2 linked regions of the Kineococcus endophyticus genome follow. The protein of the gene in region 1 interacts with the protein of each later gene in a pairwise test. Links are inferred from orthologs where the notes say so. Each region holds a gene or a part of one and is shown on either strand. Other genes may lie near its edges. The genes, in order: AB1207_RS14015 and ndk.

What was found.
Region 2: the proteins of AB1207_RS14015 (region 1) and ndk interact in binary tests that used the Escherichia coli proteins (3 or more experiments, as listed by UniProt). The link is inferred for Kineococcus endophyticus from one-to-one orthologs.

Annotation. Positions count from the first base shown.
Region 1 is NZ_JBFNQN010000009.1:88,640-91,755, reverse strand. The notes cover bases 84-2,889. They hold AB1207_RS14015 (uracil-DNA glycosylase), read right to left. Parts: upstream 1,945-2,889; coding sequence 1,222-1,944; downstream 84-1,221. Other genes in these bases: AB1207_RS14005 (cold-shock protein), read left to right, coding at 2,857-2,889; AB1207_RS14010 (DUF3263 domain-containing protein), read left to right, coding at 2,112-2,429; AB1207_RS14020 (aldose epimerase family protein), read right to left, coding at 84-1,130. In the rest of the region: more of AB1207_RS14020, read right to left, coding at 57-83; more of AB1207_RS14005, read left to right, coding at 2,890-3,060. UniProt on the Escherichia coli protein: Excises uracil residues from the DNA which can arise as a result of misincorporation of dUMP residues by DNA polymerase or due to deamination of cytosine.
Region 2 is NZ_JBFNQN010000001.1:12,944-16,216, forward strand. What follows is about bases 275-3,237. They hold ndk (nucleoside-diphosphate kinase), read left to right. Parts: upstream 275-1,521; coding sequence 1,522-1,953; downstream 1,954-3,237. Other genes in these bases: AB1207_RS00065 (VOC family protein), read left to right, coding at 356-778; AB1207_RS00070 (helix-turn-helix domain-containing protein), read right to left, coding at 715-1,470; AB1207_RS00080 (VOC family protein), read left to right, coding at 2,044-2,457; acs (acetate--CoA ligase), read right to left, coding at 2,564-3,237. Also shown: AB1207_RS00060 (hypothetical protein), read right to left, coding at 25-273; more of acs, read right to left, coding at 3,238-3,273. UniProt on the Escherichia coli protein: Major role in the synthesis of nucleoside triphosphates other than ATP. The ATP gamma phosphate is transferred to the NDP beta phosphate via a ping-pong mechanism, using a phosphorylated active-site intermediate.

The sequences.
Region 1 (3,116 bases):
GCCCGCCGACGCCCGCCCCGGTCTCCCGGGGCGGGCGTTCGCGTTCCTCGGGCAGGTCAGGCGGAGAACACGTACTCCGTCGTCGTGGCGAACTCCGCCCCCGGACGCAGCACCGGGTCGCCCAGTTCCGCCAGCGCGGGCTGGTTCACCGCGTCCGGCAGCAGTTGCGTCTCCAGGCACAGCGCGTCGCCCTGCCGGACGGGCCGGCCCTCGAGCGTGCGCCACGCGCCGGTGAGGAAGTTCCCCGAGTAGAACTGCAGCCCCGGCAGGTCGGTGCGGACCCGCACGGTGCGGCCCGACCGCGGCCCGCGCACCGAGGCGACCTCGCGGAACGAGCCTGGCTCGTCCAGGACGAGGCAGTGGTCGTAGCCCCCCGCGCGCAGGAGCTGCTCGTCGGCGTCGCGCAGGTGCTCGCCGATGCGGGTGGGGGAGGAGAAGTCGAACGGCGTGCCCGCGGTCGGGGCCAGCTCGCCGGTCGGGATGAGGTTCGCGTCCACGGGCAGGTAGCGGGTGGCCGCCACCTGCGCGACGTGGTCCTCCACGGAGCCGGCGCCGTCGAGGGCGAAGTAGGCGTGGTTCGTGAGGTTCACCGGCGTCGGCGCGTCGGTGGTGGCGTGGTGGTCCAGGCGCAGGGTGACCGCGTCCCCGTCCTGACGCAGGGAGTACGTGCAGGACACCTCGAGCGTGCCGGGGAACCCCATGTCGCCGTCGGGGCTCGTCAGGGAGAACCGCACCGCCGGAACCCCGTCGACCTCGGTCTCCTCCGCGGTCCAGACGCGCTGGTCGAAACCCTCGACTCCGCCGTGCAGGGCGTTCGGGCCGTCGTTGGTCGGGACGTCGTAGCGGGTGCCGTCGAGGGTGAACCGTCCGCCCGCGAGCCGGTTCGCGACGCGACCCACGCTCGCGCCGGGGTAGCCGTCGGCGGCCTCGTAGGCGGCGACGTCCGGGAGTGCGACGACGACGTCACCGATCTCGCCCGCGGCGTCGGGGACGCGGACCTGCTGCAGCGTGGCCCCGCGGGTCAGGACGGCCGCCGACGCGCCGGAGGGGAGTCGCAGCTCCCACCGCTCGACCGGCTCGCCGCGCCGGGTCCGGCCGAAGGGGCTGCGCTGCACCGTGGGGGAGGTCATGGGCCGATCGTGCCCCACGACACCCCGGTCCGTGCACGGGGTCGCCGTGCCTCGCCGCCGGGAGGCAACGTTCCCTACCACGGGCGGCCGGTCAGGCGAGGCGCCAGTCGATCCCGTCCCCGCCGGCCTCGCGCAGCAGCGCGTCGACGCGGCTGAAGGGGCGGGAGCCGAAGAACCCGCGCGAGGCGGACAGGGGGCTGGGGTGCACGCCCGCGACGACGGGCACCCCGTCGAGCAGCGGCTGCACCTGCTGCGCGTCCTTTCCCCACAACAGCGCGACGAGCGGACCGCCCCGCGTGGCGAGGGCGCGGACGGCGGCGTCGGTGACGGCCTGCCAGCCCAGGCGGCGGTGCGAGCCCGAGCTGCCCGCGCGGACGGTGAGGACGCGGTTGAGCAGGAGGACACCGGAGTCCGTCCACGACGACAGGTCCCCGTGCTCGGGGGGCCGGACGCCCACGTCGTCGCGCAGCTCGCGGCCGATGTTGACCAGGCTGCGCGGCAACGGCCGCACGTGCGGTTCGACGGCGAAGCTCAGCCCGACCGGGTGGCCGGCCGTCGGGTAGGGGTCCTGGCCGACGAGCAGCACCCGCACCCCGTCGAACGGCTGGCGGAAGGCGCGCAGGACGTCTCCCGGCGCGGGCAGCCAGCCGGCGTCGTCGGCCAGGGAGGCGGAGATGCGCTCCAGGTCGGCGCGCACGGGAGCCAGGGCCCGGGCCCAGCCGGGGTCGAGGTCGTCGAGGCCGAGACCGGCCGGGTCGGCGGCCGTCGCGGGGAAGACCGGGGGGGTCCGTGAGGCGGCTGGGTCGGCAGTCACGCGTGGGACGGTACCCAGGCCGGACCCGCGGCGCGCGGTCCCCGGCGCGCGGACGGAGGAGAATGACACGCGTGTGATGCCCTGCCTAGACTCGCCCCGCGAGCTGCCGTTCGGGGGCTCGGTCGAGAGGGGTGGACACCGTGGAGCGCTGGGACGCGACGGCACGCATCGAGGCCGACGTGCACACGGGGGACCACGCGCAGGAGGGGCCGGGCGGGGCGAGCGAACTGCCCGAGGGCCTGACCCGCCGCGACGCCGAGATCCTCGCCTTCGAGCGCCAGTGGTGGAAGTACGCCGGCGCCAAGGAGCAGGCCGTGCGCGAGCTCTTCGACCTCTCCCCGACGCGCTACTACCAGCTGCTGAACGCCCTCATCGACTCCCCGGCGGCCCTGGCGCACGACCCGATGCTCGTCAAGCGCCTGCGCCGCATGCGGTCGAGCCGCCAGCGTGCGCGGTCGGCCCGTCGTCTGGGCGTGCAGCCCTGAGCGGTCGGGGCCACCGCCCCCGCCAGCTCGCCGCGCGTCGCGGCGCCCACCGCACGCGCCGGGGGCCCGCCGGGGTGGCGGTGCTCGTCCTCGTCTGGCTCCTGGTGGCCGCGGCCGTCGCCACCGGGGTCGTGCTGGCCCTGCGCTCGGTCCTGCAGCCCGTCCTGGGAGTGCTCGACGGCGTCCTGTGACGCTCCCGCGCCGGCGCCCGTCGTGACCTTTCCGTGAAGACGAGGTTCACAGAACCTTGTAACACGCGCCCCTCCCGGCACTAATCTGAGCCTCGGTCGATCAGTTCGAGGAGCACACCCTCCCCGGGAGCGCACATCGGACCTGGCCCACGGCCTCGTGGCCGCGGGCAGCGTGAGACCCGTGTCCGGCGCGCGCCGGAGGCGTCTTCCGCTCGCTGCAGCACCAGGAGAAGGCAATGGCTCAGGGCACCGTGAAGTGGTTCAACGCCGAGAAGGGATACGGCTTCATCACCGTCGACGACGGTGGTGCCGACGTGTTCGTCCACTACTCCGCCATCGTCGCGGACGGCTACCGGTCCCTCGAGGAGGGGCAGCGGGTCGAGTTCGAGGTCGGCCAGGGGCAGAAGGGTCCGCAGGCCGAGAGCGTGCGCGGACTCTGACGCGGCGCGACCAGCGCAGGCGGCACTCGAGGCAGGACTCGAGGCAGGACGCGAGG
Region 2 (3,273 bases), on another replicon or contig:
TGCTCTCCGCCGGGGGAGGAGGGGTCAGGCGTCCTCGCCGCGCGCGGTGGCGAGGTCGTGGGCGGCGATGTCGACGGCCTCCTCCGCGCGGCGGGCGGCGTCGACGAGGCCCGCCAGCGCGGAGCCGTCGGGCAGGCGCGCCGTCCGGCCGGCGTAGGCCTTCGACAACGACCGCGCTTCGGCGGCGAGCTCGGCGAGGACCTGCGCGGCCTCGTCGCGGGCGGCGCGCAGCGCCTCCTCCTGGGCGGCGGTGTCCTCGCGGTCGTGATGCACCCCGACATCCTGGCGCACCCCGCGCGCGGGGTGTCCGATGCGTGCAAGACAGGAGACGCCCGGCCGCGGGACCCTCGGACGCATGACCGACCCCCAGTCCTCGCCTCGGCCCACGCCCCGCCTCGACCTCGTCGGCCTCGTCGTCGCCGACATGGCCGCCTCGCTGGCCTTCTACCGCCGCCTCGGCCTCGACCTGCCCGCCGACGCCGACGGGGCCCCGCACGTCGAGACGACGTTGCCCGGTGGCCTGCGCCTGGCGTGGGACACCGAGGAGACGATCCGGTCCTTCGACCCGTCGTACACGCGGGAGGCGGCGGGCAACCGGACCAGCCTGGCCTTCCTCTGCGCGGACCCCGCCGCCGTCGACGCGCTGTTCGCCGAGCTCACCGCGGCGGGAGCACCCGTGCACCTCGCGCCGTTCGACGCGGTGTGGGGACAGCGCTACGCGACGGTGCTCGACCCCGACGGCGGGTCGGTCGACCTGTTCGCGCCGCTGCCGGGCTGAACGGCACCGGGCGTCGTCCCGGCGAAGCGGCGCACCTCCCGCGTCAGGTGCGCCTGGTCGGTGAACCCCAGGTCCGCGGCGACCTGCACGGGGGCGGTGCCCGCCCGCAGTCCCGCCAGTGCCCGCCGGAAGCGCAGGACGCGGGCCAGCGTCTGCGGGGAGTAGCCGAACGCCGCGAGGCTGCGGCGGTGCAGCGTCCGCTCGCTGACGTCGAGGTCGACCGCCACCCGTGCCACGGGCAGTCCAGCGGCGAGCGCGCCGACCGCGTGCCGCAGCGACTCCTCGCGCGCCGGCCCGTCGCCGGCCACGGCCTCCAGGACCGTTCCCGGAGTCGGGCTCGCCGCCACCAGCGCGGTGAGGCGGCGCACGCGGGCGGCGTCCCAGAGGTCCGCCAGGTCGACGCGGCGGTCCCGCAGCACGTCGGCCGGGACGCCCAGCACAGCGGGCGCGTGGCCCGGGGCGAAGCGCAGGCCCGTCCAGCGGACCCCGGCCGCCGGCCCACCGGGCTCGTCGGTGGGCTGGGGGCCGGTGTCGGGCCCGGCGACGAGCAGCCGTCCGGTGTCGCTGCGCCACAGCAGGTCCATGCACCCGTCCGGCAGCACGGGGCCCGTGGGCGCGCCGGTCGACGCGCTCGTCCAGACGACGGCGCCCGGCACCGACGACGCGCGCTCGCGGTAGCCCGTCCGGTCCACGCCCCCAGTCCACACCTGGACGCCGCCGCCCGTCCCGCTAGGGTCGTCGGCGTGACCGAACCCACCACCCAGCGCACCCTCGTCCTCGTCAAGCCCGACGGCGTCCGGCGCAACCTGTCGGGGGAGGTCCTGCGCCGCATCGAGGCCAAGGGCTACACCCTCGTCGCCGTCGAGCTGCGCACCGCGACGCGCGAGCTGCTCGCCGGCCACTACGCCGAGCACGAGGGCAAGCCGTTCTACGAGCCCCTCGTCGAGTTCATGCTGTCCGGGCCCGTCCTCGCGGCCGTCGTCGAGGGCCACCGCGTCATCGAGGGCTTCCGCTCGCTCGCCGGCACGACCGACCCGACGACGGCCGCGCCGGGCACGATCCGCGGCGACCTGGGCCGCGACTGGGGCCTGAAGGTCCAGCAGAACCTCGTCCACGGTTCGGACTCCGAGGAGTCCGCGGCCCGCGAGATCGGGTTGTGGTTCCCCAACCTCTGACCCACCGATGAGTTCTGCGGCAGGCTGAGGTCGGGAAGGGCAGGAGGGCCGGCCCGTCGGCCCCGGACCGCTGAGGAGCTCACCGTGCGCATGGCCTTCATCAACCTGCCGGTCGCCGACAAGGAGGTCTCCAAGGCCTTCTTCACCGCGCTCGGCTTCAGCGTCAACCCGCAGTTCGAGGACGAGACCACGGCGTGCGTCGTGCTCGAGGAGAACATCATCGTCCTCGTCCACGAGCCGGAGAAGTGGAAGCAGTTCCTCCACACCGACGCCGCCCCGAAGGGCTCGAACGAGGTCATGGTCGCGCTGTCGTGCGCCGACCGCGCCGAGTGCGACGACCTCAAGGCGAAGGCCCTCGCCAACGGCGGCGCCGAGTACGCGCCCACGATGGACTTCGGCTGGATGTACGGGACGAGCTTCCTCGACCCCGACGGCCACATCTGGGAGACGAGCTGGATGGACGTCGCCGCGGCCGCCGAGGCCGGCGGCGTCAACCCCGCCTGAACCGTCGCCGCCCGGCGGTCGGGGGCCGCGTTGCCTCCCCGAGGTCGATCATCGACCCCGGGGAGGCAACGAGGACGAACCGCGACAGCGCAGGTGGGACGGAGCGTCAGCGCGACTGCACGTACTGCGCCCACGCCGTCTCGACGGCGGACAGGGCGGTCTCGTCCTGCAGCGACGTGACGTCCCCGCCGCCGCGACCGGCGGTCATGTCGGCCATCAACCGGCGCATGATCTTGCCCGACCGCGTCTTGGGCAGGTCCGGGACGACGACGACGTCACGGGGTTTGGCGACAGGACCGATCTGCTGGGCGACGTGCTCGCGCAGTTCCGCGGCCACCTCCGACGACCCGTCGCCGCGCAGGATGACGAACGCCACGATCCGCTGGCCCGTCGTCGCGTCGGGCGCGCCGACGACGGCGGCCTCGGCCACCCGCGGGTGCGAGACGAGGGCGGACTCGAGTTCGATGCTCGACAACCGGTGCCCGGAGACGTTGAGGACGTCGTCGATCCGGCCGCCGATCCAGACGTACCCGTCGGCGTCCTTCGTCGCGGCGTCACCGGCGAGGTAGAAGCCCTGCGCCGCGTACGGTTCCCAGTAGCTCGTGACGAACCGCGCGTGGTCGCGCCAGACGGTGCGCGCCATGCCGGGCCAGGGCTTCGTGATGACGAGGACCCCCTGCTCGCCCGGCGCCACCTCGTTCCCCGCCTCGTCGACGACCGTGGCGGACAACCCCGGCAGCGGGACGGTGCCCGACCCGGGTTTCAGTGGCGTCACCCCCGGCAGGGGAGCGACGACGGCGGCCCCCGTCTCAGACT